One region of the Bradyrhizobium sp. Kon10 genome, then DNA from elsewhere that is predicted to be linked to it. Evidence: predicted binding sites of a transcription regulator. Region 1 holds the regulator's gene; the other holds the start of a gene.
The links. The regulator PhoB, encoded in region 1, activates phosphate uptake and scavenging genes when phosphate is short. The targets are predictions, from matches to a motif close to TGTCATNNANCTGTCAT.

Region 1 (15,076 bases):
CGGTGTAGCCGGAGATGAAGATGAAGATTTCGGTGGCGTCGCTGAAGCCGTAATTGCGGATCGTGAACCAGGTGAGCAGGTTGGTCGGCAAATGGTCGATGAAGATCAGCCACAGCGCCAGCCCACGGAACAGATCGAGCCGCAGCTCGCGCTCGCCGATGACGGGCAGCGTGATGGCCGGCGCGCCGGCGCGCAGCTTGGCTTCCACGGCTCTCGCTTCCACGGGCTTGGCACCCGCGGTTCCCGCGATCGTCGATCCCGTCACTTGATCGGCAATGGTCATCGGGGGCCCAAAACCCTTCTGCAAATCGCGACGTGGGAGGAGTGTACAGGTCCAGTCGCCGCCTCGCAAAGCGGCCGGATCACATAAGGTGCAATTCCCTAGGCGTGTACTTCCCTGCCAATTCTGGCGGCACGATGTCGCGAAAGGCGGTTGCGGCGTTTGGTTCCCGTCCAGGATTTCGTTATGATGGCAGCCATGTACCGCGCCATGACCCGCCAGATCGAAGTCACCGTCGAGCCGAACTTTGTTCCGGAGGAGTCGTCGGCCGACCTCTCGCGCTATTTCTGGTCCTACACCATCGTGATCACCAATGCCGGCAACGAGACCGTGCAGCTCAAGCGGCGGCACTGGATCATCACCGACGCCTCCGGCCGGCAGCAGGAGGTCAAGGGTGAAGGCGTGATCGGCGAACAGCCCACCCTGGCGCCCGGTGAGAGCTTCGAATACACCTCCGGCGTCCCGCTCACGACCGCCTCCGGCTTCATGACCGGCCGCTACCAGATGGTCAGCGAAAGCGGCGAGCGTTTCGAGATCGACGTGCCGACGTTCTCGCTGGACAGCCCGGACAACAAGAGGGTGTTAAACTAGCCTACCTGTCATTCCCCGCGAAGGCGGGGAATCCAGCACGCCGCGGCCTATCGGCTCGATCACTGACGTTTCGGAGTACTGGATCGCCCGATCAAGTCGGACGATGACACCGAATGCGTGCCTCGCAATGACGGAGAATGACCCCTTACGCGTCTTCCACGCCCGCATCATGCGGTGTGAATTCATACACCGAGCTACAGAACTCGCAGGTCACCACGACCTTGTCGTCCTTGACCATCGCGGCGCGATCGTCGGGCGAAAAGCTCTTCAGCATCGAAGCGACCGCATCACGCGAGCAGGAGCATTGCGCTTTCAGGCTCAGCGGCTTGAACACGCGGACGCCGCGCTCATGGAAGAGGCGATAGAGCAGCCGCTCACCGGAGAGATCCGGATCGATCAGCTCGACGTCCTCGACGGTCTCGATCAGCGAGCGCGCCTCGACCCAGGCATCGTCCTCGGCGACGCTGTGCACTTCGATGCCTTCGGGCGCATCGCCGGGATGCAGGTCGGCCTGCCGCGCGCGCTCCGGCGCCTTCGGCAAAAACTGCATCAGCATGCCACCGGCGCGCCAGCGATGCTTGCCGCCGTCGTTCGAGCGCCACTCCTCGCCGACCGCGAGGCGGACGCGCGTCGGGATCTGCTCGGAGCGCAGGAAATATTCGTGGGCGGCGTCCTCCAGGCTGCCGCCGTCGAGCGCGACGAGGCCCTGATAGCGGCTCATGTCTGGCCCCTGGTCGATGGTCATGGCGAGATGGCCGTGGCCGAGCAAGGCGCCGGAATCCTTTGCCCCGGTAAGGCGCGAGGCGTCATAGCGGGCATAGGCGCGCAAGCGATCCGGCGCGTTGTAGTCCACCACCAGGAACGACACCGGACCGTCGGTCTGGGCCTGGAGGATGAAACGGCCCTCGAATTTCAGCGCCGAGCCGAGCAGCGTCGTCAGCACGATGGCCTCGCCCAGCAGCTTGCCGACCGGCGCGGGATAATCGTGCCGGGTCAGGATCTCGTCGAGTGCCGGACCAAGCCGCACCAGCCGCCCGCGCACATCGAGCGCGTCAACCTCGTAAGGCAGCACTGCGTCATCGATCGGAACCGCGGATGGCGCGCGAACCGGGCCCTCGAGCCCGGTGTTCATGTCAGGGGATTGGGAAACCATGGCGCTTTATCTGGGGTCGGAGGAGGGAAATGGAAGGGGGGCGTGGAGCGCAGTGTTCCGGACAACGATTGGATCGCACGCAAGCACGGCAAACTCAGTGTCGTCCTGGCGAAAGCCAGGACCCATTACCCCAGGCAGGAGTTGCGGCATGGGATGGCAATTGCCGATCTTCGTCAAACGAAAGCCGGTGGTAATGGGTCCTGGCTTTCGCCAGGACGACGATCCAAACCTACTTCACCGCGGCCCGCGTTACTTCACCGCGTCGAAGCACCAGGCCAGGATACCCTTCTGCGCGTGCAGGCGGTTCTCGGCCTCGTCGAACACGACCGATTGCGGGCCGTCTATCACCTCGTCGGTGACCTCCTCGCCGCGATGCGCGGGCAGGCAGTGCATGAACAGCGCGTCGGGCTTGGCCAGCGACATCAGCTTCGCATTGACCTGGTAAGGCTTGAGCACGTTGTGGCGGTGCTGGCCTTCCTTGTCGCCCATCGACACCCAAGTGTCGGTGACGACGCAATCGGCGTCGCGCACGGCGGCTTCCGCATCGGTGCCGAGCACGATCGGCGCGCCGGTGGCCTTGATCCAGTCGCGCATCGGCTTCTTCGGCGCGAGCTCCGGAGGCGTTGCGACATTGAGCTGGAACTTGAAGCGCTCGGCCGCATGAGCCCAGGACGCCAGCACATTGTTGTCGTCGCCGGTCCAGGCCACGGTCTTGCCTTTGATCGGGCCGCGATGCTCCTGATAGGTCATGAGGTCGGCCATCACCTGGCAGGGATGCGATTGCCGGGTCAGGCCGTTGATGACGGGCACGGTCGCGTTCGCCGCGAGCTCCAAGAGCGCCTCGTGGTTGAGGATGCGGATCATGATGGCATCGACATAGCGCGACAGCACGCGCGCGGTGTCGGCGATGGTCTCGCCGCGGCCGAGCTGCATTTCCGCGCCGGTCAGCATGATGGGCTCACCGCCGAGCTGGCGCATGGCGACGTCGAACGACACCCGCGTCCGCGTCGAGGGGCGTTCGAAGATCATCGCCAGCGTCTTGCCTTCGAGCGGCTTGACCGGCTGATGCGCCTTCTGCTTCGCCTTCATGGCGGACGAGGCAGCGAGCATGCTCTCGAGCTCCGACAGCGGCAGCTCGTTGATGTCGAGGAAGTGCTTTGGTGTCTTGCTCATCAGCTTGCCGCCCGCTTGGTCTGGCCTGCCGAAATCGCGGTGCAGGCGCGCTCGAGCCGGGCGACGCCGTCCTCGATCTCCGCCTCGGTGACGACCAACGGCGGCAGGAAGCGCACGACATTGTCGCCGGCGCCGACGGTGAGCAGCTTTTCGTCGCGCAGCGCGGCGACGAGATCGGCGGAGGGCACCACGGCCTTGATGCCGATCAGAAGACCCTCGCCGCGGAGTTCGCTGACAACGTCGGGATGGCGATCGATCACGGAGGCGAGCTTCTGCTTGAGCAGCAGCGACATCTTCTGCACATGGTCGAAGAAGCCGGGCTTGAGCATGACGTCGAGCACCGCATTGGCCGCCGAGATTGCAAGCGGATTGCCGCCGAAGGTCGAACCGTGCGAACCGGGCGTCATGCCGGAGGCCGCTTCCGCGGTGGCAAGGCAGGCGCCGATCGGAAAGCCGCCGCCGAGCGCCTTGGCCAGCGACATCACGTCCGGCGTGATGCCGAAACGTCGATGCGCAAACAGGTCGCCGGTGCGGCCCATGCCGGTCTGCACCTCGTCGAACGCCAGCAACAGGCCGCGTTCGTCGCAAAGCTGGCGCAATGCGCGATAGAACGCCGGGGGCGCCGAACGCACGCCACCCTCGCCTTGAATTGGCTCGATCAGAATGCCCGCGGTCTGCGGCCCGATCGCCTTCTTCACTGCGTCGAGGTCGCCAAAAGCGACCTGGTCGAAACCGTCCATCGGCGGACCGAAACCTTCGAGATATTTTGCCGAGCCCGTCGCAGCCAGCGTTGCGAGCGTGCGGCCGTGAAAGGCGCCCTCGAACGTGATCATGCGATAGCGATCGGGGTGACCTTTCACGGCTTGATAGCGGCGCACGACCTTGATCACGCATTCCAGCGCTTCGGCGCCGGAATTGCAGAAGAACACGAAGTCCGCAAAGCTCTCACTGCAAAGGCGGGCCGCGAGCTTCTCGCCGTCCGGGCTCTGGAACAGGTTCGACATGTGCCAGAGCTTTGTGGCCTGCTCCTGCAATGCCTTCACCAGCGCGGGATGGGCATGGCCGAGCGCATTCACCGCCACGCCCGAGGTGAAATCGAGATAGCGATCACCGTTGGTGGCAATCAGCCAGCAGCCTTCGCCGCGCTCGAAGCCGATCTCGGCCCTGGCGAAAACGGGAAGCAAATGCGGCGCGGCGCTGTTGGTCATGATGGTCTCTTGGATGTTTCAGACGGCCTGAACGCGCCTTGCGCAGCGCATCATTGGTCCGGAAAACGAAACGTGCCGCCTTTTAAGGGCGGCACGTGTCACTATCTTATGCTTGGCATCACGGGTGTCAATGCCGCCGGAGAGCCTCGCGAAAGGCTGAATCCGTAGTCTTGCGGTGCCGAATTTGCGGGTTTTGGCCACGGAACATGTGGAAGCGAGTCGGCAGACTCTTGCGCGTGAGTCACGCCATATTGTAGCGTTTGGCTTGTCAGATACGACATCTCGTGCAGCGGTTCTGATCTCTAAGTCCTCATGTACCGGCGTAAGCGTTCGGGCGTTCTAGGCGCGCCCGACGAGCCTTAAGGGATTCTGACGGCACGGGTTTTTCGAGGCTTAGCATTCGCTGTGTGCCCCAGGATGGCTGGCGCGCGGCGAAGGAAAGGGTGCAATGACGGTTTTGACCTGGTCCGACGATCGCGTCGAACAGCTGAAAAAGCTCTGGGAGGCCGGACTTTCGGCCAGCCAGATCGCGGCCGAGCTCGGCAACGTGACCCGCAATGCCGTGATCGGCAAGGTGCACAGACTCGGCCTGTCCGGCCGCGCCAAGAGCCCGTCTTCAGCTGCTCCACGGCCGCGCAAGGCGCGTCCCGCGCAGCATATGATGCGGGTGACCCGCCCCGTCGCGCGCGGCAACACCGCGCTGGCGCAGGCCTTCGAGGTCGAGATGGAGGCCGAACCGGTCACCTACGACAACGTGGTGCCGATGAGCCAGCGGCTGTCGCTGCTTGAATTGAACGAGGCAACCTGCCACTGGCCGGTCGGCGATCCCTCGAGCGCGGATTTCTTCTTCTGCGGCGGCAGGGCGCTCTCGGGCCTGCCCTATTGCGCCCAGCACTCGCGCGTCGCCTACCAGCCAGCATCGGATCGCCGCCGTGCGCCGGTGAAGCCGTCGCGGTAAGGTCGTTCTGAGAGTCGTCACGCGACGGCGGCTCAACAAACTCGATGTCGTCCCGGACAAGTGCGCCTCAAGCGCGCGTAGATCCGGGACCCATAACCCACCGCAAGATGTGGTTACGGGGACTCGGAGTTAGCTTTTCGAGCAACAAGCACGCCCCTGTTGGTTATGGGGCCCGGATCTGCGCTTACGCTTGACCGGGACGACACTGAGTGTGTCGCCAAAACTTTGCAAACCCTACGCCTGCTCCGCCTTCGCAAAGCGATCATCCAGCGCATAGCCGGCGCCGCGCACGGTGCGGATCGGGTCCTGCTCGCGGCCGAGATTGAGCAGCTTGCGCAGGCGGCCGATATGGACGTCCACGGTGCGCTCGTCGATATAGATGTCGCGGCCCCAGACGCTGTCGAGCAGCTGCTCGCGCGAGAATACGCGGCCGGGATGCTCCAGGAAAAACTCCAACAGGCGATATTCGGTCGGGCCGAGATCGATCGGCCGGCCCGAGCGCGCCACACGCCGTTTGTCACGGTCGAGCTCGATGTCGCCAAAGGCGAGCACGGTGGCGAGCCGCTCGGGGCTTGCACGCCTGAGCAGGCCCTTCACGCGGGCCAACAGCTCGGGCACCGAAAACGGCTTGACGATGTAGTCGTCGGCGCCGGTCGCCAATCCCCGCACCCGCTCGCTCTCCTCGCCGCGCGCGGTGAGCATGATGATCGGCAACTGCTTGGTGTCGGATCGCGCCCGCAGCCGACGGCACAGTTCGATGCCGGAGAGGCCGGGCAGCATCCAGTCGAGCACGATCAGATCGGGAAGATGCTCCTTGAGACGGGTATCGGCGTCGTCGCCGCGCATCACCGTCTCGACGTCATAGCCGTCGCCTTCGAGGTTGTAGCGGAGAAGCTCGGTCAGAGCTTCCTCGTCCTCAACCACCATAATGCGTGCGCCCATGGTGCCGTCGCTCCTTGATGATTCAAATATTCGGGAGGGTCGTGGCGAAGGTTGTCATGTCGCCCTTCGGCCGCTTGTCGGTCATGGCCTGACCTTCGATCATGTAGAACACGGTCTCGGCGACGTTGGTGGCGTGATCGCCGATCCGCTCGATGTTCTTGGCGCAGAACATCAGGTGGATGCAGAACGAAATGTTGCGCGGATCTTCCATCATGTAGGTGAGGAGCTCGCGGAACAGCGAAGTGCAGATGGCGTCGACTTCCTCGTCACCCTTCCACACCGCCATGGCCGCCGGCAGATCGTGCGCGGCATAGGCGTCGAGCACCGACTTGACCTGTTGCTGCACGAGATCGGTCATGTGCTCGAGGCCGCGGAACAGCTTGAGCGGATGGAAATCGGTCTCCAGCGCCGCGACGCGCTTGCCCATGTTCTTGGCGAGGTCGCCGATGCGCTCGAGATCGGTCGCAACGCGCATGGCGCCGACGATCTCGCGCAGGTCGACCGCCATCGGCTGGCGGCGGGCGATCGTGAGCACCGCGCGCTCCTCGATGCGTCTCTGGAGCGTATCGAGCTCAGCGTCGGTGGTGACGACGCGCTGGCCGAGCGCGACGTCGCGGCGGATCAGGGCGTCGACGGAATCGACGATCATGCGCTCGGCGATCCCGCCCATTTCGGCGACCAGGCGCGTGAGCTCCTGGAGATCGGTGTCGAAAGCCTTTGCGGTATGTTCAGAACCCATGTCCCGTCTCCTCAGCCGAACCGGCCGGTGATATAATCCTGCGTGCGCCGATCGGTCGGCGACGTGAAGATCTTGCTGGTGTCGTCGAATTCGATCAGCTCGCCGAGATACATGAAGGCGGTCTTGTCGGAGACGCGGGCCGCCTGCTGCATGTTGTGGGTGACGATCGCAATCGTGTAGCTCTCGGCTAATTCCTGGATCAGCTCCTCGACCTTGGCGGTCGAGATCGGGTCGAGCGCCGAGCAGGGCTCGTCGAACAGGATCACCTCGGGTCGCACCGCGACCGTACGGGCGATGCAGAGGCGCTGCTGCTGGCCGCCGGAGAGCGAGAGGCCGGAGGCGTTGAGCTTGTCCTTGACCTCGTTCCACAACGCGCCGCCACGCAGCGCCTTCTCGACGCGGTCGTCCATCTCCGATTTCGATATCTTCTCGTAAAGGCGGATGCCGAAAGCGATGTTCTCGTAGATCGTCATCGGGAACGGCGTCGGCTTCTGGAACACCATGCCGACGCGGGCACGCAGCAGATTGAGGTCGAGCTTGGCATCGAGGATGTTGGTCTGGTCCAGCATGAGTTGACCGGTGGCGCGCTGGCCCGGATAGAGATCGTACATCCGGTTGAAGATGCGCAGCAGGGTCGACTTGCCGCAGCCCGACGGGCCGATGAACGCGGTGACGCGGTTGGCACCGAGCGTCAGGTTGATGTTCTTCAGCGCGTGGTGCTCGCCATAGTAGAAGTTCAGGTTGCGCACGGTCACCTTGGGGGGCGCCTCGGGCAGCACCGGCGCGTGCGGCAGTCCACCGGCCGCGCTCATCGATACGGACAGATCACTCATGTTGCGGTCCTCTCGGCGCCAAGAATGCGCGCGCCAATATTCAGGGCAAGAACGGTCAGGGTGATGAGCAGCGCGCCGCTCCAGGCCAGCTGCTTCCAGTAGGCATAGGGGCTCTGCACGAAGTTGTTGATGGTGACCGGCAGGTTCGCCATGGTCTTGTTCAGGCCCAGGCTGAAGAACTGGTTCGACAACGCGGTGAACAGCAGCGGCGCGGTTTCGCCGGCAACACGCGCGGTGGCGAGCAGCACGCCGGTGATGAGACCGGAACGGGCAGAACGATAGGCAATCCGCTTGATCACCAGCGAGCGCGGCAGGCCGAGCGCGGAGGCTGCCTCACGCAGCGCATTCGGCACCAGGAGCAGCATGTCCTCGGTCGTGCGCAGCACCACCGGGATCACGATCACGGCGAGCGCCAGCGCACCCGCGATTGCCGAGAAGCCGCGCATCGGCACCACCACTGCGCCGTAGATGAACAGGCCGATGATGATCGAGGGCGCCGAGAGCAGGATATCGTTGATGAAGCGGATGACCGAGGTCAGCCGGTCGTTGCGGCCGTACTCGGCGAGATAGGTGCCGGCGAACATGCCGAGCGGCGCGCCGATGCCGACGCCGATCACGGTCATGATCAGCGAGCCGACGATGGCGTTGAGCAGGCCGCCCTCGTTCGATCCGGGTGGCGGCGTATTCTCGGTGAAGAGCTGGAAATTGAGTCCGGCGAGGCCATTGTAGAGCAGCGTGATCAGGATCAGCGCAAGCCAAGTGACGCCGAACGCGGTTGCGGCGATGCAGAGCCCGCGGATGACGATGTCCTTGCGGCGGCGGCGGGAATAGATCGGGTTCATGGCTTCAGTTCCCCGCCCTCTTTTCCAGCCGCATCAGCATCAGCCGCGCCGCCGCGAGCACGAAGAACGTCAGCACGAATAGCAGCAGGCCGAGCAGGATCAGGCCGGACTGGTGCAGGCCGTCGCTCTCGGCGAATTCGGATGCGATCGCCGCCGAGATCGTGGTGCCCGGCGCGAAGATCGAGGGCGAGATGCGGAACGAGTTGCCGATGATGAAGGTCACCGCCATGGTCTCGCCGAGCGCGCGGCCGAGCGCCAGCATGACGCCGCCGATCACGCCGACCCGGGTGTAGGGGATCACCACGCTGCGGACGACTTCCCAGGTGGTGCAGCCGACGCCGTAGGCGGCCTCTTTCAGCACCGGCGGCACGGTCTTGAACACGTCGACCGAGATCGACGTGATGAAGGGCAGCACCATGATGGCGAGGATCAGCGCGGCGTTGAACAGGCTGAGATAGGACGGCGGGCCGGCGAAGATCGCGCCGAGCACGGGGACGCCGTCGAAGATCTTGATCATGAACGGCTGGAACGTGTTGGCCAGGAACGGGCCCAGCACGAAGAAACCCCACATGCCGTAGATGATCGAGGGAATGCCGGCGAGCAGCTCGATCGCCATGCCGATCGGGCGGCGCAGCCATTGCGGGCAGAGCTCGGTCAGGAAGATCGCAATGCCGAGGCCAACGGGAATGGCGATCAGCATCGCGATGAAGGAGGTGACCAGGGTACCGTACATCGGCCCGAGCGCGCCGAGCACGGGCGGATCGGCCGACGGCGCCCAGCGCTGCGTCCACAGGAACGCGAAGCCGTATTCCTTGATCGCCGGGAAGGCGCCGACAATCAGCGACAGGATGATGCCGCCGAGGATCAGAAGCACCGAGATCGCGCTCAGCCGCGTGATCCAGTAGAACGTGACATCGCCGAGCTTGAACGCGCTCAACGCCTTGGCGCGGTCATAAGGTCCGGCGTGGTCGACGATATCGCTCTGAACGGCCATCTCTGCCACGCCGATCCCCTGTACCAGATGATATACGCTTGTTGTCGCTCTTGCGCCCCGGATGCAGCGCGACGCTGATCCGGGGCCGAAGTCGTGTGGTCCGCAGTGCTACCTTCAGGTCGCACCGCGCTCGGAGAGAAGAGCTCAGCTCTTGATCTCGGCAGCCCAGGTCTTCTCGATCAGCTGGACGACGCTGTCGGGCATCGGGATGTAGTCGAGCTCCTCAGCCGCCTTGTCGCCGTTCTTGAAGGCCCAGCGGAAGAACTTGATGGCTTCCTGGGAGGCCGCCTTGTCGGTCGCGTCCTTGTGCATCAGGATGAAGGTCGCCGCCGTGATCGGCCAGGACTTGTCGCCGGGCTGGTCGGTGAGGATAACGTAGTAGCCCGGAGCCTTGGCCCAGTCGGCGTTGGAAGCGGCGGCCTGGAAGGCTTCGACCGTCGGCTGCACCGTCTTGCCGGCCTTGTTGACGAGGCCGGTATAGGTCAGCTTGTTCTGCTTGGCATAGGCGTACTCGACATAGCCGATCGAGTTCTTGGTCTGGCTGATGTTGCCGGAAACGCCTTCGTTGCCCTTGGCGCCGACGCCGACCGGCCACTCGACCGCCGTGCCTTCGCCGACCTTGCTCTTCCAGTCGGCGCTGGCCTTGGAGAGATAGTTGGTGAAGTTGAAGGTGGTGCCCGAACCGTCGGAGCGGCGGACCACGGTGATCGCGTCGGACGGCAGCTTGACGTTCGGATTGAGCTTCTTGATCGCCGGATCATCCCACTTGGTGATCTTGCCGAGATAGACGTTGGCAAGCGTCTCGCCGTCGAACACCAGCTCGCCGGGCTTGATGCCTTCGAGGTTGACGACGGGAACGATCGCGCCCATCACCATCGGCCACTGCGCGAGGCCGTCCTTCTCGAGCTGCTCGGGCTTGAGCGGCGCGTCGGTCGCGCCGAAGGTCACGGTCTTGGCCTGGATCTGCTTGATGCCGCCGCCAGAACCGATCGACTGGTAGTTCAGACCGTTGCCGGTCTCCTTTTTGTAGACGTCGGCCCATTTGGAATAGACCGGGAACGGGAACGTGGCGCCGGCGCCGGTGATGTCGGCCGCGAAGGCCGAAGTCGATGCGGCGACCATGCCGGCAACGACGATCGTCTTGAGGAAATTCATGCTGGTCTCCATACAGGGGAGCGAAGCGCATTCCGCGCCCGATCGCGCTCCCGTGCCGCCCCTTTAAGAGCGGTCGGCTGTGCTTTTACGAAGGTTTGGTGACAGTCCGATGACAGTCTTAACCCGCTGAAGCGGTTACGATTTCACGCGGAAGCCGCAGGCTTGGCCTGGGGAAAACAGGCGGTGAAAGTGGCGCCCTGTTTGGGCACGCTTTCGATCAAAAGCCGGCCGCGATGGCGGTTAAGAATATGTTTCACCAGCGATAATCCGAGCCCCGTCCCGCCCTGGGAGCGGCTGTCGCCGACGTCGACCCGGTAGAAGCGCTCGGTCAGCCGCGGCAGATGCTCGGGCGCGATGCCGGGGCCGAAATCGCGCACCATGACCCGGATTTCCTGAGTTCCATCAGTCGCCGGTGCCGCGGTCAGCGACACGATGATGCGGCCGCCGGAGGCGCCGTATTTGAGGGCGTTCTCGATCAGATTCTCGAACAGGCGCAGAAGCTCCTCGCGGTCACCGGCGATCATCACCGGCGCCTGCGGCAAATGGGTCTCGACATCGACCTGGCGCTCGCGCGCGAGCGGTTCGAGCCCGTCGGCGACCTGCAGGATGATCGGCAGCAGGTCGACCAGGGTGTCGGGCCGCACATGGGCCGACAGTTCCACCCGCGACAGCGACAGGAGGTCGTCGATCAGGCGCGCCATGCGGGTGGCCTGGTTGTGCATGATGCCGAGGAAGCGCTCGCGCGCCTTGGGATCGTCCTTGGCCTGACCCTGGAGCGTATCGATGAAGCCGGAGAGCGCGGCGAGCGGCGTGCGCAGTTCATGACTGGCATTGGCGACAAAGTCGGCGCGCATCTCCTCGACCCGGCGCAGCGGCGTCTGGTCGTGGAAGGTCATCAGCATGCATTTGTCGGCACCGCCGAAATTGGTCGGCACCGGCACCGGCGTGATAGTCAGCTCCATCCAGCGGTCGACCGGCACATGGTCGAGATAGGTCGTGCGCCGCGGCTCGCTGGTCGCGATCGACTCGCGCAGTGCCGTGATGATCTCCGGCGAGCGCAGCGCGAACTGGGCGAGTTCGTTCCGGCGCAGCGCCGGCGCAAGCTGGGCGGCGGCGGCATTGAGATGGATGACGCGGCCGGCGCGGTCGAGCAGCACCGCCGGATCCGGCATGCCGGCAACGACTGCGGCCACCGCCGCGCTCTCGACCGGATTGACGCGGCGGGTGTCCTCGCGCGAGGCAGCGGTATCATGCAGCCGCCAGGGAATGAGCGCCGCGGCCGCGATGCAGAGGAACACCGTCGCCGCCCGCATCACCGACAATTCGCCGAGCGAGACCACCACCGACAGCGCCAGCGCCGCGGCGATCAGGATGATGGTCGAGTGCCGCAGCCGGTCGGACCAGGGCTGGGCGGAGGGAGAAGATGGGGCGTCGATCGCCATCGGGGCGGGCTTCTCCTGGAGACTTGCGCCGGTCAGGCGCCGCTGTCGCGGCGCTCTCTCACATAGGCGGCTTTCGGCGCCGGACCTGGATCGAGCTTGAGCGCCGCCTGTTGCAGGCGTTTCGATCGAGCGCCGATGATAACTTCGCGAAACGTCAGCAAGATTACAGATATGACGAAGGGGGAAAGATAATAGAGGACCCGAAACAGCAGCATGCCGCCCAGCAGCTCCTCGCGGTCCATCTGCCAAAGCCCGACCAGCATGGCGGCGTCGAACACGCCGAGCCCGCCGGGCGAATGGCTGGCGAAGCCGAGCAGCGTCGCCGAGACGAAGATCACCGCGACCACGACGAAGCCGAGATTGGGCTCGTCGGGGACCAGCACGTACATGGCCAGCGCGCAGAAGCCGAGATCGATGATGCCGATGGCGATCTGCAGCAGCGTCAGGGGGCCGCCCGGCAGCACCACGGTCCAGGGGCCGCGTCCGACCACCCGCGGCTGGGTCCAGACCCAGACCACATAAGCGACCAGCCCCACGATGATCATCATCGCGAACGTCCGGTTCAGCCAGGGCGGAAGCTGATCGATCGCAGCCGCCGCCTCCGGATGATAGGAGATGCCGAGGCCCAGCACCGCGGCGTTCCCGAGCCAAAAGGTCAGGCCGGCGAGGAAGCAGATCTTGGCAACGTCGATCGCGTTCAGGCCGTGGGCCGAATAGATCCGGTAGCGCACCGCGCCGCCGGTGAAGACGCTGGCGCCGACATTGTGTCCGATCGAATAGCTGGTGAAGGCGGCAAGCGCATTGATGCGATAGCGCACGTGGGTATGGCCGATCGCGCGCGTGGCGAACATGTCGTAGAAGGTCAGGGTAAAATAGCCCGCCGCCACGAACAGCGCCGCCATCGCGATCTGGCGCGGCTCGGTGCTCTTGATCGCTTCGATCACCTCGTTGGTGTCGATGCCGCGCAGCATGTGGTAGAGCACATAGCAAGCGATGCCGATGACCGCGACGCTGATCGCAACTCCAAGCTTATGCAGGATTTGCTTCTGGCGCAGAAACGACATCGCTCTGCGTATGGCTACCAGCATCTAGACCTCGAACAACGCTTCAGCGGCCAGGGCGGCCGGCGGACAGGCGGACGACGCACAGGCACTCAACGAACCCTCGCCGCCGGCTCTGGCCTCGCGCATGCCCCTCGCCCCTCCACTAGCGCGTTTTCGGGCGGAGTGGAATTCGCCAATATGTACAAAAACACGTGCCTTCAATATTTTAGGCAGGTTTGCGGGCTTAGGGTGCACGGTTTGGCGCTTTCGGCGGCAAGGCTGACGCGAATCTCCATGGCGATCCTGCGCAGGGGCCATGAAATTTTGATGATTTCGGCCGCGCAATGTTCCGTCACGTTTTAAACTGACGTCAATCTATGGACCGCACCCGCCTGTTGAAAGAGGGGGCGATCCGACCGTTGGTCACTGACTTTCCGATCCGCCGAAATGTGAAGATGGGCTGGTGCTCCAAAACGGGGCCGGACAGCCGCCCGACAGCCCGCCCGCCGGTCCTCGGACTCAGGCCGGTGGCATGCTCCGCGAGACCACCCGGTCGCGCAGCAACGCACCGATCGTGCAGCCGACGAGATAGCAGGCGAACATCGTCAGCCCGAGGTCAAGCCAGTAGCCGAAGCGGCCCGGGACGACATGCGCGAAGGAGGCCGCGACCAGGCCGGCGGCGAGCACGGCCAGCCAGCGCGCGGTCACCTTCGAGGTGCCGTTGCCGCGCTGGACCACCGAAATCCAGCCCATTGCAAGGCCCAGCAGCAGCGAGCCGATCAACCAGCCCAAATGAAACGAGACCAGATACGGCATCCTCACCTCACCAGAAATTCAATGCGGCGGTTTTGCGCCTTGCCGTCGTCGGTCTCGTTGCCGGCAACGGGCTGGGTGCTGCCATAACCGACCGCGGTGAAGCGGTTGGCGGGCAGGCCGGCCTTGACGAGATAATCGATCACCGCCTGCGCGCGCTTTTCGGAGAGCGCCCGGTTGAAGCCATCTTCGCCATCGGAATCGGTGTGGCCGGCGACCTCGATATCGGTGGTGGGGCAACGCTGCGCCGTCTCGATCAGATGGTCGAGAATGCCGGTGGAATCGGGGTCGATGTCGGCGCGCTTGGGCTCGAAGCGGATCCTGCCCTTGGCCAGGAGCTCCGAGAACAATTGCTGGCAGACGCTGCCGTCGACCGGGCCTGCTGCGGGCTTCACCGTGATCTCGGGCTTGTACTGCCAGGCCTTGGGAAAGTCCTTGCCCAGGCCTGCGCGGATGTCGTTCGCGGCGCCTTCATACAGCGCGTCGCCCGACAGCTTCACCTCGCGGTCGGACACGACGAGCGTGCCGGTCGACAGCCGCGACAGCGCGCCAAGCGCCGCGACCACGGCGCTGTTGAAGGCACCGGGTGCACCGACGCTGGCCTTGAGATTGTCGACGACCTTCTCGTTGAAGAACTTTCGCGACGCGGCCGCCGCGATGGTGGCGTGGGCGTTGTTATCGGGCACGTAGCCGGTCAGCGTCAGCGTCGCTGCAACCGGGTCCTTGTAGGCCTGGAAGATGTAAGGCGGCGCCTTGATCTCATTGGCGGCGACCGAAAAACCTTCGGGCAGGTTTTTGAGCGCGGCCGCGATCGCCTCGCGCCCACCGATATCGCGCGCCATGCCGGACAGATTGACCTTGGTATCGGAGATCGTGATCTTGCCGTCCTTCAGCTTGCCGATCTGGTCGA
Region 2 (15,076 bases), on a different contig from region 1:
CAAATCCTGATGCAGCACGCGCCGGTCGCGGATCTGCTGGTCCATCTCCGGCTGGTACAGGCCGATCGTGCCGCGTGATTTCTGCTTGGCGCGGAACAGCGCGGCACCCGCATTGGCGAGCAGCGAGGCGGCGTCGGCGCCGTTGTGCGGGAAGACCGACATGCCCGTGGTAAGGCCGGCGCGCACCGCGCGGCCGTCGATCTGGAATTCCTGGGCGACGGCGCCGCCAAGCTGCTGCGCCAGCGCGAGGCCCGCGTCCGGCTGCTTGCCGTCGATGATCAGGCCGAACTCGTCGCCGGAGAGGCGCGCCACCACGCCGCCGCGCGCGGCGTCCTGGAGCCGCTGCGCCACCTCGACCAGGAGCTTGTCGCCGAGCGCATGGCCGAAGACGTCGTTGACCTCCTTCAAGCCGTCGAGATCGACGCAGAGCACGGCGAACTCTTCGGCGGTGCCCTCGCAGGCCTCGATCATCTGGGTCAGCGCCTGAAGGAAAGCGGCCCGGTTCGGCAGATCGGTCAGGCCGTCATGATAGGCCATATGCGCCATGCGCGACTCGGTCTGCCGCCGGTCGGTGACGTCCTCGTGGGTCTTGATCAGATATTGCGGCTCGCCGGCATCGCTCAGCACGGTCGCGCGGCGGGTGAGGAACAGCCGCAGGCCGTCCTTTGTGGAGATCGGATGCTCCTCGGTGACCATCCCGCGCTTCTTGATCGCGGCCTCGTCGCGCGCGATGATCAGCTTCGCTTCCTTGGCATTGAAGATATCGGACGCCGTCAGTCCGGTGGCTTCCTCGCGCCTGCGGTTGAGGATCGTCTCCGCGCTGCGATTGGCGAGCAGATAGCGGCCGTCCCTGACCTGCTCCACGATCAGCGCCACCGGGATGTTGTCGACCACGAGCTCGAGGAACTTCTTGGTGCTCTCCAGCTCCTGCGAGAGCGACTGCCGGTCGGTGATGTCCTCGAACACGAGCAGCAGGAATTCAGGCTGGTTGCTTTCGTTGCGGACCACGATCCTGATCGAGGAGACCCTGCGCCGTCCCGAACTCTGTTCGACCTCGAACTCGTTGCGATATTGGCCGTCGGGCGACGCGAGCGCGGCGCGATCGGTCGCCTCGATGCTGGCTGCCGAATTGGACGCGAAAAGCTCGCGCGCGTTCTTCCCGGCGACGTAGTCCCGCGAGAAGCCCCAGAAGCGCTCATAGGCGCTATTGGCGAAGATATAGCGGCCATCCTCGATGGTCTTGGCCGCTACGCAGGCCGGCACATGGTCCAGCACCGTTTCCAGGAACTGCTTGGTGGAGGCGAGCTGCCGCGAGAGCCTGCGCTGCTCGCTGACGTCGAGATGCGTCGTCACCGTCCCGCCGTTGGGCAGGACGAAATGTTTCACCAGAATGGCCCGCCCGTCCGGCAGTTCGGTGATCAGGCCGTTGGGGCTTGCCGCCTTCTCGTAAAACTCGTCGTTGGAAACACCGCCAACCACCCCGCGCTTGCGCCGCAGATCCAGGATGTCATAACCGTTCATGTCGGCCCAGAGATCCGACCGCGACAGCCCGTAGATCTCGAGATAGCGGTCGTTGCAGAAGATGATGCGCCGCTGCGCATCCGTCATCATCACGCCCTGGTTGAGATTGTTCATGGCGGAGGAGACGAAGGCGTTGCGCCGCAACTGGGATCGCTTGGCCCGGCGCAAGGCGGAATGAATCCACAGGGCGATAGCGGCCAGGAGCGAACACACGACAACGCCGCCGATCAGGGCTTCCCAGACCAGGCTGGGATCGAGTCCGCCGAGATAGGCCGCCGGGGCAAATTGCTCGGACGACGCAAAGGCGCGCGCAGGCGTGATCGCCGTGCCCAGGCACACGACGGCCTGCACAGCAATCACAATCGTGCTGCCAGCCTGCCAGTTCTTCTCAGCCATCAGCCACCCGCGTTTGAACGTGGATTGTCTGGCTTCGCGGGTTTGGATCGGGTAAACGGCTGTACGCCCAATGGAAAAATGTGTCCCAGAATACGGCAATTGCCCTGACATGATAAATGCCTCCTTAACGGACAACGACCGCGCGGCACGTTTGCCAGGCAAATCGGTTCCCCCGGCTTCAGCGAAAATCCTCCGCAACCATGGATAGGGTCGACTGCGTCGTCATCGGAGCCGGCGTGATCGGGCTCGCGGTGGCCCGCAAGCTGGCGCAGGCCGGGCGCGAGGTAATCGTGCTCGAGGAGGCCGAGGCCATCGGCACCGTGACCTCCTCGCGCAACAGCGAGGTGATCCATGCCGGGATCTACTACCGCGCCGGCAGCTGGATGGCGCGCATGTGCGTCAGCGGCAAGCACGCACTCTACCGCTATTGCGGCGAGCGCGGCATCCCGCACAAGAACTGCGGCAAGCTGATCGTCGCAACCAGCGCGAAGGAAACCGAGAAGCTGCAAGCGATCAAGGCGCATGCCGAGGCCAATGGCGTGCTCGACATGCAGCTGCTCTCGGGCGATGCGGCGCGCACGCTGGAGCCCGCGCTCGCCTGCGACGCAGCCCTGCTCTCACCGTCGACGGGCATCATCGACAGCCATGCCTACATGCTCTCGCTGCGCGGCGAGGCCGAAGCGGCAGGCGCGGCCTTTGCGTTTCACACGCCCTTGATCCGCGCCAAGGTGGCAGGCGGGTTCATCGAGATCGACGCCGGCGGCGAAGCGCCGATGACACTGCAATGTGGCCTGCTCGTCAACGCCGCCGGGCTTTCGGCGACGACGGTCGCGCGCCACATCGACGGCATGCCGCTGGAGCGGATTCCGCCGGCCTATCTCGCCAAGGGCAATTACTTCAGCTGCAACGCCAAGGCACCGTTCTCGCGCCTGATCTATCCGGTGCCGGAGCCCGGCGGCCTCGGCGTGCATCTGACGCTGGATATGGCGGGGCAGGCCCGTTTCGGGCCTGACGTGGAGTGGATCGAGACGATCGACTATGCGGTCGATCCCTCGCGGGCCGAGCGCTTCTATCCGGCGATCCGCAAATACTGGCCGACGCTGCCCGACGGCGCGCTGATGCCGAGCTATTCAGGCATTCGCCCGAAGATCGTGCCGCCGGCTGTCGCCACGCAGGATTTCCTGATGCAGGGTCCGACCGACCACGGCGTCGAAGGCCTGATCAACCTGTTCGGCATCGAATCGCCGGGATTGACGTCATCGCTTGCGATCGCGGATCACGTTGCCACGCTCGCAGGCCTCTAAACGCCGCGCAATCACGATGGCGCAGCGCGCACCTTCCGCGGGGATGAGCGCACAAGCTCCCATCCCCGCGTGAAAGGGTACGATCAAACTCTACGCTGTTTACGGGGGTTACTAGTGAAGCGTCTCGTTGTGCTTCAATCGCTCGATCTGGTCCTTGACCAGCAACTTCCGGCGCTTCAACTCAACAATTTGCAGGTCGTCTGTTGAAAGGTGCACGAGAGCGTCGTGCAATTCGTTTTCGAGAGTTTTGTGCTTCCGTTCCAATTCAACCAGATGTGCCTGAATTGTCATTCGAAACCTCCTCGGTAGGGGTGAACCTTGGATTCGATCCGGACGAGGAAGTGTACATCACCGATTCGTTCTGTCGATGGGTATCCGTCGTCGCAGTGTCATTTTTGAAAATTCATATGTAACGAACCGTGAGTAAGGAACCACGCGGGGAAAAATCCATGATATCAATGCGCCTGCGTGAACCCGGTTAAGCGATCACCGAAATATCTTGCGAGAGAACGGTGGCCCGCGATCCAGATCGCTTGCGATCGCGCCGCGCAAGGACGATAATTTCCACAGGGCATCCACAGCCTTAATCTCAAGCTATCGGTTTTCGGCCACCGCAGACATGACCAATGAAAACGAGCGCGAGCTCGAAGCCGAACTCGCCCGGTTGCACCAGGAACACCGAGATCTCGATGCGGCGATCGATGCACTGCATCAATCGCCCGCCCCCGACCTGTTGCGGTTGCAGCGATTGAAGAAGCGCAAGCTGTTGTTGCGGGACCGGATCGCCTTCATCGAAGACCAGATCACGCCCGACATCATCGCCTGATCCACAGCGATCGCGCCGCGGTGAAGCTGCGGGCGCTGGAATCCGCTTGACTCGATTGGAACAAAGAGAGAACATTTTGGAGCCGCCGCCCCCAGAAGACGTCCAAGACAACGCCCAGGAAAACGCAGATGTCAGCAGCCGCCCTTTTCGACAACAGCCACTATGAGCAAGCCTGCGATCAGGCCATCGCGATGTGCGACGGCAATCTGCGCAGCACCATCAAGGCGCTGATCATGGCCAACGAATATCTGGAAGCCGAGCTCGAGGAATTACAGGCGGCGATCTCGGCCGGCTGCATTCCGGAGACCTCACGCAGCAAGATGCGGAGCAAGAGCAGCGCCGCCTGAATTCACCATGCTGGAGCAACGCCAATGTCCGATGTGACCTATTACGTGGCAATGCCCTTTCTTATCGATGCCGACGGATCGCCTGTCGCGGGCGCGGCTGAAGAATGCCAGACCTCGACGGCAGCCTTGCGGCGCGCCGAGATGTTGGCACGAGGTGCTGGCCATATCGGCGCGGTCGCGTTCAGCCGCAGCGGCGATCCCATGACCGGCGAATTTGGTGACGCCAAGCTGCTGCGCAAATTCGGTAACGTCCCGGAAGATCTGGCTACGTTGTAAACTCAGCTGCTGACAAGCCTGATCCGCGGCTCGTGCCGCCGCTGCGCCTTGCGCACATACATGGCAGCATCAGCCTCCTCCAGCGCGCGGGCGGCATCGGAGTGCGCGCCGAGCAGCGCGACGCCGGCGGAGGCGCCCGCCGTCACGTGTTGCCCGCGAAAGACGAACGACAATTCGTCGACCGCCTGCTCCAAAATCACGGCTTTGGCCTTGGCATCGGTCTCGCTGAGATTCCACAACAGCAGCGCAAATTCGTCGCCGCCGAGACGGCCGACCATGTCGGAGGCGCGGATTTGCCGCGTCAGCGTGGCGGCGATCGCCTTCAGCACCTCGTCGCCCGCGCCATGGCCGAACGAATCGTTGATCGGCTTCAGCCGGTCGACGTCGAGCACGATCAGCGCGCCGCTGGCGCGATAGCGCTTCATATAGGCGATGGCTCGGTTGAGCTCGCGCTCGAAACCGCGCCGGTTCGGAATGTCGAGCAGGAAGTCGGTGTCGGCGGCGGCTTCGAGTTCCGCGATGCACCGCAGCGCCCCTCTCAGCTTGGTCCGCAGGGCGCGGATGGCCGCCTTGTTGATGTCCGTGGCGCCGTCATCTGCGAGCGCGCGGCGACGTGCCGGCACGGCACGCTTTGGGACAGCTTTGGCTCGGCTCCCGCTGGTTTTCCGGCCCTTTTTGGCCTTCGCAGCTGTCGCCCTTGTTGGTTTCTTCATGGGCATCCTGCTCAATGAAGGCTTGCGGGGATTCACCAAGACAGGATAGTGCATTCCCTTCTCCTTGCCACCGCCTTGCGATCCGCCGGCCGGAACCGTTAATCTGGCCTATGTTTCTGTTTTCCCGAGCACAATTGACGACATGACCGCGCCGATCGCCATCATCATGGGAAGCCAGTCGGACTGGGAGACCATGCGGCATGCCGCCGACACGCTTGCAGCTCTCGGCGTCGCCTGTGAGAGCCGCATCGTCTCGGCCCACCGGACCCCGGACCGGCTGTTTACCTTCGCCAAGGGCGCCAAGGCCGCCGGTTTCAAGGTCGTTATTGCCGGCGCGGGCGGCGCTGCGCATCTGCCCGGCATGGCCGCGGCTCTGACGGAACTGCCGGTGTTCGGCGTCCCGATCGAATCCAGGACGCTCAAGGGCATTGATTCGCTCTATTCGATTGTCCAGATGCCCGCCGGCATCCCGGTCGGTACCCTGGCGATCGGCAAGGCCGGTGCGATCAACGCGGCGCTGCTTGCGGCAGCCGTGCTGGCGCTGTCCGATCCGGCCCTGTCCGACCGCCTCGCCGCCTGGCGCAAGGCGCAGACCGAGGCGATCGCCGAGCGCCCGGAGGACAAGGCGTGACTGACTCAAGGCAGGTGAAGCTGAAGCCCGGCGACACCATCGGAATCCTCGGCGGCGGGCAACTGGGCCGGATGCTGGCGATGGCGGCGGCCCGACTCGGCCTGCGCTGCCAGGTGTTCTCGCCCGATCCGGATTCGCCGGCCTTCGATGTCGTGCTGAACGCGACCTGCGCGGAATACGCAGATGTCGAGGCATTGGAGCTGTTCGCCAACGACGTCGACGTCATCACCTACGAATTCGAGAACGTGCCGGCGGCAGCCGCCATGGTGCTGGACGCGCGCCGCCCGGTGCTGCCCAACCGCAAGATCCTCGAGACCACGCAGGACCGGCTCGCCGAAAAGGATTTTGTGACGCGGCTCGGGATCGGCACCGCCGCTTATGCCGACGTCACCTCAGTCGCATCGTTGCGCGAGGCGATCGCAAGGATTGGCCTTCCGGCGGTGCTGAAAACTCGCCGCTTTGGCTATGACGGCAAAGGCCAGGCCATCATCCGCGAGGGCGACGACATCGCGAAGGTCTGGACCAGCCTCGCCACCAAACTAGCGATCCTGGAAGCCTTCGTGCCGTTCGAGCGCGAGATCTCCGTGATCGCCGCACGCTCGGCCGCGGGCCAGGTCGAGTGTTTCGACGTCACCGAGAACGAGCATCGCGACCACATCCTGAAGATATCCCGTGCGCCCGCGCCGATTTCGAACGTGTTGGCCGAAGAGGCGCGCAGCATCGCCGGCAAGATCGCAACCGCGCTCGACTATGTCGGCGTGCTGGCCGTCGAGATGTTCGTGCTCGCCAACGGCACCGGACCGAAGGTGCTGGTCAACGAAATCGCCCCGCGCGTGCACAATTCCGGTCACTGGACACTCGACGGCGCGTCCGTGTCGCAGTTCGAGCAGCATATCCGCGCCATTGCCGGCTGGCCGCTCGGCAAGCCGGTGCGCCACGGCGAGATCGTCACCATGACCAATCTGATCGGCGACGAGATCAACGATTACGAGACATGGCTGAGCGTGCCGGGCGCGACCGTGCACATCTACGGCAAGGGAGCACCGCGCCCCGGCCGCAAGATGGGCCATGTCACCGAAGTCATGCCTTCGAAAGGCAAGTGACGGGACCGCGGCAAGTGCCGCGATCCCGCTGCTCGATCATGCCGTCTTCACGCCCGCGACGACGCCCGTGGGCTCCTCGCTGAGCCAGCGATAGATCACGCCGCCCAGGGCGCCACCGATCAGGGGCGCGACCCAGAACAGCCAGAGCTGCGCCAGTGCCCAGCCGCCGACGAACAGCGCCGGTCCGGTGCTGCGCGCCGGATTCACCGACGTGTTGGTGACGGGAATGCTGACAAGATGGATCATGACCAGCGCGAGCCCGATCGCGAGCGGGGCAAAGCCCGCAGGCGCGCGGCCATGGGTCGCGCCCATGATGACGAACAGGAACATCATGGTCATCACCACCTCAGTGACGAAGCAGACGACCATGCTGTACTGGCCGGGCGAATGCGCATCATAGCCGTTGGAGGCAAAGCCCTTGGTGACGTCGAAGCCGGGAGCGCCGCTGGCGATCATATAGAGCAATTCGGCGGCGACGATCGCACCGCAGACCTGTGCGATCACGTAAGGCAGGATCTGGCCTGCGGGAAAGCGCCCGCCGGCAGCAAGCCCGACCGTGACGGCCGGATTGAGATGACAGCCGGAGATGTGCCCGATCGCGTAAGCCATGGTGACCACGCTTAAGCCGAACGCCAGGGAGACGCCGACCAGGCCGATCCCGACTTGCGGAAAGCCCGCCGCGATCACCGCGCTACCGCACCCTGCGAATGTGAGCCAGAACGTGCCGATGGCCTCCGCGGCGTATTTTCTCATATCCATGTCGTCCTCCCCTGATTTCCAGAACCTCCGGATCAAGTTCCGGAGAACGGTCCGCCTTTTGGCGCCAAACCACCCAAATTGCGACCATGCAGCGGGTTTTCGCCCCATTTAATGGCGTAACTTGGCCCGAAAAAGCGGTTCGCAGGTGGACATGTCGGGTTTTGTCTGATACATCCGCGCGCTCAAGGTTAAGGGCCGGGCGTTTCGCCATCCCCTTAGACTTACCAGAATTCAAATCCGATCCACTGAAGAGGATGCCGCGTGCAGGTTCTCGTTCGCGATAACAATGTCGACCAAGCTCTCAAGGCGCTGAAGAAGAAGATGCAGCGCGAGGGTATTTTCCGCGAGATGAAGCTGCGCGGCCATTACGAAAAGCCCTCCGAGAAGAAGGCCCGCGAAAAGGCCGAAGCCGTGCGCCGCGCGCGCAAGCTGGCCCGCAAGAAGCTGCAGCGCGAAGGCCTGTTGCCGATGAAGCCGAAGCCGGTGTTCGGCGCCGGCCCTGGCGGTGATCGTGGCGGTCGTGGCGGCCCGGGTGCGGGCGCTGCTGCAGGTCCGCGCGGACCGCGTTGATTTTGCCGAAATCGCAACACTGAGTTTTCGATGACGCGGGCCTTGGGCCCGCGTTATTGTTTTGTAGCGGTGCCTTTTCTGGGACGGGGCACTACAGATGCGGCACCAGCGCGCGAGCGAACCGTAGATGGCCGACCCTTTCCCCGAGCCCGGCTTTCTGCGGCTCCGCCAGATCTGGCGTCAGCCGCTCGCGCTGACCTTGGTGGGAATCGCCCTGTGCGGCTGCTCCTTCGATTTGGGCTCGCTGACGCCCGAGAAGGACAAGCCGCAGGAGGCACCGAAAGCGGCAGCTGCCGCCCCGGATAGCGCAGTCAGCGCTGCCAACATCACTGAAGCCCAGACCCACACGGTCAAAGCCCAGGCGCTAGCGAAATCGGGGGTGACGTCGGCAGCGCTGGACGAGTTCAATCGCGCCGTCGCGCTCGACCCCTACAACGCACAGGCGCTTTACGGCCGCGCTCTGCTCTACCAAAGCAACAACGAGCACGACTTCGCGATCGCCGATTTCGGTGCCGCAAGCGGGCTCAATCCGCAGAAGGCCGAACCGCTGCTCGGCCGCGCGATCAGCTATCTCGCCATCGGCAAGGTCAAGGAGGCCGCGGCCGATCTCGACGAGGCCTCCGAAGTCGACCCACAGAACGCCCAGGTCTGGACGGCGCGGGGGCAGGCCTATGAGCGGCTGGGCGAGAAAACCAAGGCGGCGGCGTCCTACACCAAGGCAGTCTCGCTCCGCCCGCGCGACGAGGCCGCCCGCAGCGGTCTCGCCCGCGTCGGCGGCTGAAAGATTTGGCGCGGGTCAGGCGCGGTCTTAGTCGGGGGTTACGTTCTTCGGCAGGACGGCGTGGAACATCGACTTGACGCCGGACAGCATGTCGTCGGCGACATTGGTCTTGGGCCGCGGCACGGAGCCACCCGCGTCAGCGCGCAGATCGAGCGGCGGCGCGATCACCGGCACCGGGATATCGGCCGGCGGCGTCAGCCGGTTCGGGTCGTCGTTGCCGACCGAGGCCGTGTAAGGCGGGTTCGCAGGCATCTCGACCGACGGCGTTGACACCGTGATCGGCGGCGGTAGCGGTCGCACGAATGGGGGCACAGCAGTCACGAGCCGCGGAGCTTCCTGGGCGCGCGGCGCTTCGGGCGCGCGAGCAGCCTCTTGCGGCGCGACTTCAGCCGGCTTCTCGGCAGATTTGGCCTCGGGGAATTTGCGCAGTCGCTCGATCGCGGCGCGCGCGAGATCGTTGGCGTCGGGGCCCGCAGCCGCCGGGGCGGCCGACGGAGCCGAATTGGCCTCAACCACCGGCACGGTGGCGGGAGCGGTAACGGCCGGGGTGGACGTCGGGATGGACTTGGCGACCGCCTTCTCACGCGCCGAAGGCCGGCCGCGCGGACCGGCGGGAGCGGCCTCGACCGGGGCCACGTCCGCAGCTTTGACGTCGGCAGCCGGCTGATCGACCGACTTCTCGACTGCCGCCTTCTCCGTCACGTTCTTCTCGGAAATGCCCTTGGCCTTGACGCCGGGGATCGGGAGGTTGGCCGTATCGGCAGGCTTGCCGTTCTTGCCGCCGTGGGCAGGCGCCACCAACGCGGCTGGGGTATCAGCCGCCGGCCGGGCGTTGATGTAGTGATTGACGATGTAGGCCCCGATGATCGTGGCGAGCACCGAGGGGAAGATATCCATCGAGATTTTAGCGATGTATTTCAGCATTCCGGCCACTCCCCGCGCGATCTGATGCGGGAACTTTGAGGCATAGTAAGGGATCAACTGCGACGGATCGATGGCAATCGGTAACGTCTGCCCAAGGCTTTAACAAGGCTTCAACGCTCCACCTAAAGCTTCAGCTCGATCTCAAGGAACACGATCTCGGTTGAGGTTTCGTTAAGCACATCATGTCGGACGCCGGCTTTGCGAAAGTAGGACTTTCCGGCCGCAAGCTGCGCCTTGGAACGCTCCCCGCCCGGGGCCACGATCGTCATTTCACCGGCGACGACGGGAACGATCACATAGTCCATGCCATGGGTGTGGTGCCCGGTCGCGCTGCCCGGGGCGAGCCGCCATTCGGTGACCCGGACCTCCTCATTGTCGATCTGAACCTCGGAGCTGGCGGCAAGCATCGGAACCTCGTCTAGGGCACGAACACCATGAACACGTAGACGGCAAATACCACCATATGCACCAGTCCGAACAGCACGTTTGTCCGGCCGGTGCCGAAGGTCAGCATGCTCAGCAAGAATGTCAGGAATAGCAGTGCCGTGTTCGCCGGGTTCAAGCCCAAGACGAGTTGCTGGTTGAGCGCGTAGGTGGCGATCCCCACCGCCGGGATGGTCAGGCCGATGGTCGCAAGCGAGGAGCCGAGCGCCAGATTGATGCTTTTCTGAAGGTCGTTCTTGCGAGCTGCCGCGATCGCGGAAACGCCTTCCGGCATCAGGATCAGAAGCGCGACCAAAAGGCCTGCAAACGCCGGCGGAGCGCCGATCCTGTCGGCGACGGCGTCGACGACCAGCGAGAACTTCTTGGCAAGGAGAACAACGGCCAGCAGCGAGATCAGCAGCAGCGCGATGCTGAGCGCAAGCATTTTGCCCGAGAGGTGCTCCTCTCCACCCCCGCCCTCGCCTTTTCCATGAACGAAGTAATCCTTGTGCAGCACGGTCTGGGTATAGAGAAACACCCCATACAGCACGATCGTGACGACATCGACAAAGCCGAGCTGCAGCGCCGAATAGACCGGGCCCGGCGTCGTCAGAGTGTAGTTGGGCATGATCAATGTGATGGTCGCCAGCGCGATCAGTCCGCTGAGATAGACGTTGGCGCCCGAGACCTGAAAACCCTGCTCGCGGTAGCGCAGGCCGCCGATGAACACGCAGAGACCGACCAGGCCGTTGCAGACGATCATGACGACTGCGAACACGGTGTCGCGTGCGAGCTCCGGCGCCGGCTTGTCGCCCAGCATGATCGTGGTGATCAGCGCGACCTCGATGATGGTGACCGAGAGCGTGAGCAGCAGCGTGCCGAAGGGTTCGCCAATCCGCTCCGCGATCACCTCGGAATGGTGCACGGCCGCGAACACGGTGCCGAACAGGATCACCAGAAGGACGATCGCAAAAGCGCCCCCGCCGACCGACAGGGTAAAGCCATAGCCGGTTACGGTGACGATCAGGAACAGCAGCACCGCCAGCGCGGGGAAGATCCAGGACGACCGCGGCATCGGTCCGTGTGCGCTCATGCGGGCGATTCCTTGCTTTGACACAACGATTATGCGCGAGAAGATCGGGCCCGTCAGCCCTCAGCCGCCATTTATGAATTGCCGCGCTGTCTCGAGGGCGCCAAAGTTATCGAGATTTTCGTGTCCCCCGCCCGGAAACCGCACCATCTGCTTGGGGTCGCGGGCCAGCGCAAACAATCGCTCGCCGAATGCGATGGGAATCGCCTGATCATCGGTCCCGTGCATGATCAGAAGCGGGACCGCAACGCGTGCGACGCGCTCGTCGGAGTGAAACAGATCGCGCATCAGGAGACGAACTGGGATGAAGCGAAACAGCGACGCTGCGACGTCGACCGTCGACGTGTAGGGCGCTTCCAGAATCAATTTGCCGACCGGATGCTCGGGTGCGATTGCGACCGCGACACCGGTCCCGAGCGAGAAGCCCCAGGCCACGATCCGCGCTGCGTCATAGCGCTCCGTCGCAAAGGCGTAGGCGGCCACGCCGTCCCGCAGCAGACCCTGCTCGCTCGGCGCACCGCTCGAGCCGGCATAGCCGCGATAGGACAGCGCCACCAGTCCGGTGCCGTCGGCAATGATGCCCTTGAAGCGGTTGACGCGCCCGGCGAGAAAATCGCCATTGCCTGCAAAGAACAGCACCACGGGACGGCCGGGCTTCGGCGGCACATGCCAGACGATGACCTTCTCGCCGTCCGACGTGCTAAGGACGTGCTCCTCAGCCTCCGGAAATCCCGCGGCGGCGGGCGCAGTGCGATCAGTGGTCGGGATCGGAAACAGCATATCGCGCTGCTTCACGTAGAGCACGACGAGCACCGCGAAATAGCCGGCGGCAATGAGGATGGCGATCCATTTCAGGATTGTCATCGCCGCGCCGGTTCTCCGGCGCTACATCGCCTTGACGATGCTCTCTGTTACCTTCTTGGCGTCGCCGAGCAGCATCATGGTGTTGTCGCGATAGAACAGCGGATTGTCGATGCCGGCATAGCCGGAGGCGAGCGAGCGCTTGATGAACATCACCGTGCCGGCCTTCCAGACCTGGAGCACCGGCATGCCGTAGATCGGCGAGGTCTTGTCCTCTTCGGCGGCCGGGTTGGTGACGTCGTTGGCGCCGATCACGAAGGCGATGTCGGCTTGCGCGAATTCGGAGTTGATGTCCTCGAGCTCGAACACCTCGTCATAGGGCACGTTGGCTTCGGCCAGGAGCACGTTCATGTGGCCGGGCATGCGGCCCGCGACGGGGTGGATCGCGTACTTCACCTCGACGCCTTCCTTCTTCAGGATGTCGCCCATCTCGCGCAGCGCATGCTGGGCCTGCGCCACCGCCATGCCGTAACCAGGCACGATGATGACCTTGGAGGCGTTCTTCATGATGAAGGCGGCGTCGTCCGCCGAGCCGAGCTTGGCCGGCTTCTGCTCACCGCCTGCTCCGCCGCCGGCTGCTGCGGTCTCGCCGCCGAAGCCGCCCAGGATGACCGAGATGAAGGAGCGGTTCATCGCGTGGCACATGATGTAGGACAGGATCGCGCCGGAGGAGCCGACCAGCGCGCCGGTGATGATCAATGCGGAGTTGCCGAGCGTGAAGCCGATGCCGGCTGCGGCCCAGCCCGAATAGGAGTTCAGCATCGAGATCACGACCGGCATGTCGGCGCCGCCGATCGGGATGATCATGAGCACGCCGAGTGCCAGCGCAAGGATCACGATCAGCCAGAAGTCGAGCGCGCTGCCGGACAGGACGAGCCCGACGATGAAGAACACCAGCGCGGCGGCGAGCGCGATGTTGATGATGTGGCGGAATGGCAGGATGATCGGCGCGCCGCTCATGCGGGCAGACAGCTTCAGGAACGCGATCACCGAGCCGGTGAAGGTCAGCGCGCCAATGGCGACGCCGAGCGACATCTCGACCAGGCTCTGCGCATGGATGTTGCCGGGCGTGCCGATGTCGAACGCCTCGGGCGCGTAGAACGCCCCCGCGGCGACCAGCACCGCGGCCATGCCGACCAGCGAGTGGAAGGCGGCGACCAGTTCCGGCATCGAGGTCATCGGCACGCGGCGGGCGATCACCGCGCCGATCGAGCCGCCGATGGCGATGCCCAGGATCACGAGGATCCAAGCGAGGCCGTCCGCCGGCGGATGGCTCGCCAGCGTGGTCGCGACGGCGATTCCCATGCCGATCATGCCGAAGAAATTGCCCTGCCGCGATGAGGCGGGGCTGGACAGCCCGCGCAGCGACAGGATGAACAGCACACCCGCCACGAGATACAGAACTGCAGCCAGATTGGCGTTCATCTCAGGTCCCCTTTGTCTTCGTCACCCCGAGGTGCACGCCGCTCACTTCGCCTTCTTCTTGTACATCGCCAGCATGCGCTGGGTGACAAGGAAGCCCCCGAAAATGTTCACGCAAGCAAAGATCAGCGCGATGAAGCCGAAGCCGCGCGCCCACCCCGAGCCGCTCGAGATCATGCCGACGCCGACCGCAAGCAGCGCGCCGACCACGATCACCGAGGAGATCGCGTTGGTCACGCTCATCAGCGGCGTATGCAGCGCCGGCGTGACCGACCACACCACGAAATAGCCGACGAAGACGGCGAGGACGAAGATCGACAGCCGGAAGACGAAGGGGTCGACGACCTGTGCAATGTGCTCCATGGCGGCTCTCCTAAGCTTTCGGCTGGAAGTTCGGGTGAATCACGGCGCCGTCTTTGGTCAGCGCGGTGGCCTTGACCAGTTCGTCGTCCCAGTTCACCGCCAGCGACTTGTTGGCCTTGTCGACCATGGTCTCGATGAAATTGAACAGGTTGCGCGCGTAGAGACTGGATGCGGATGCCGCGACGCGGCCGGCGACGTTGGTGTAGCCGACGATCTTGATGCCATCGACGTCGGCGACCTCGCCCGGCTTTGCGCCCTCGACGTTGCCGCCGCGCTCGACGGCCAGATCGACCAGCACCGAACCGGGCTTCATCGACTTGACCATCTCGGCCGAAACCAGCTTCGGCGCGGGCCGGCCCGGGATCAGCGCCGTCGTGATCACGATGTCCTGCTTCTTGATGTGCTCGGCGGTGAGCGCGGCCTGCTTGGCCTGATACTCCTTGGACATTTCCTTGGCGTAGCCGCCGGCGGTCTGCGCGTTCTTGAACTCCTCGTCCTCGACGGCCAGGAATTTGGCGCCAAGCGATTCCACCTGCTCCTTGGTGGCGGGCCGGACGTCGGTGGCGGTGACGACGGCGCCGAGACGCCGCGCGGTCGCGATCGCCTGCAACCCTGCCACACCGACGCCCATCACGAAGACCTTGGCGGCCGGAATGGTGCCGGCGGCGGTCATCATCATCGGGAAGGCGCGGCCGAAAGCTTCGGCGCCCTCGATCACGGCGCGGTAGCCGGCGAGGTTCGCCTGCGACGATAGCACGTCCATCAC

Region 2: a site for PhoB is predicted at 3,598-3,614, ahead of AC0L2O_RS17480 (YdcH family protein). Genes of this name have one in related genera too.

What each region holds. Positions count from the first base shown of each region.
Region 1 covers NZ_JBVVOZ010000002.1:395,568-410,643, reverse strand. Annotated here, with positions in the region: gene AC0L2O_RS04905 (OpgC domain-containing protein) at 1-283, opposite strand, end outside; gene apaG (Co2+/Mg2+ efflux protein ApaG) at 479-871, shown strand; gene AC0L2O_RS04895 (Hsp33 family molecular chaperone) at 1,017-2,024, opposite strand; gene argF (ornithine carbamoyltransferase) at 2,274-3,197, opposite strand; gene AC0L2O_RS04885 (acetylornithine transaminase) at 3,197-4,405, opposite strand; gene AC0L2O_RS04880 (GcrA family cell cycle regulator) at 4,854-5,363, shown strand; gene phoB (phosphate regulon transcriptional regulator PhoB) at 5,598-6,305, opposite strand; gene phoU (phosphate signaling complex protein PhoU) at 6,328-7,044, opposite strand; gene pstB (phosphate ABC transporter ATP-binding protein PstB) at 7,056-7,877, opposite strand; gene pstA (phosphate ABC transporter permease PstA) at 7,874-8,719, opposite strand; gene pstC (phosphate ABC transporter permease subunit PstC) at 8,724-9,713, opposite strand; gene pstS (phosphate ABC transporter substrate-binding protein PstS) at 9,858-10,868, opposite strand; gene AC0L2O_RS04845 (ATP-binding protein) at 11,012-12,310, opposite strand; gene AC0L2O_RS04840 (putative bifunctional lysylphosphatidylglycerol flippase/synthetase) at 12,343-13,398, opposite strand; gene AC0L2O_RS04835 (hypothetical protein) at 13,873-14,169, opposite strand; gene AC0L2O_RS04830 (OmpA family protein) at 14,172-15,076, opposite strand, start outside.
Region 2 covers NZ_JBVVOZ010000011.1:110,578-125,653, forward strand. Annotated here, with positions in the region: gene AC0L2O_RS17470 (sensor domain-containing protein) at 1-1,917, opposite strand, end outside; gene AC0L2O_RS17475 (NAD(P)/FAD-dependent oxidoreductase) at 2,118-3,221, shown strand; gene AC0L2O_RS17480 (YdcH family protein) at 3,333-3,512, opposite strand; gene AC0L2O_RS17485 (YdcH family protein) at 3,841-4,047, shown strand; gene AC0L2O_RS17490 (hypothetical protein) at 4,176-4,394, shown strand; gene AC0L2O_RS17495 (hypothetical protein) at 4,419-4,670, shown strand; gene AC0L2O_RS17500 (GGDEF domain-containing protein) at 4,673-5,383, opposite strand; gene purE (5-(carboxyamino)imidazole ribonucleotide mutase) at 5,526-6,014, shown strand; gene AC0L2O_RS17510 (5-(carboxyamino)imidazole ribonucleotide synthase) at 6,011-7,117, shown strand; gene aqpZ (aquaporin Z) at 7,154-7,876, opposite strand; gene rpsU (30S ribosomal protein S21) at 8,138-8,446, shown strand; gene AC0L2O_RS17525 (tetratricopeptide repeat protein) at 8,574-9,227, shown strand; gene AC0L2O_RS17530 (hypothetical protein) at 9,255-10,151, opposite strand; gene AC0L2O_RS17535 (cupin domain-containing protein) at 10,274-10,558, opposite strand; gene AC0L2O_RS17540 (calcium:cation antiporter) at 10,570-11,667, opposite strand; gene AC0L2O_RS17545 (alpha/beta hydrolase) at 11,728-12,528, opposite strand; gene AC0L2O_RS17550 (NAD(P)(+) transhydrogenase (Re/Si-specific) subunit beta) at 12,550-13,950, opposite strand; gene AC0L2O_RS17555 (proton-translocating transhydrogenase family protein) at 13,993-14,310, opposite strand; gene AC0L2O_RS17560 (Re/Si-specific NAD(P)(+) transhydrogenase subunit alpha) at 14,321-15,076, opposite strand, start outside.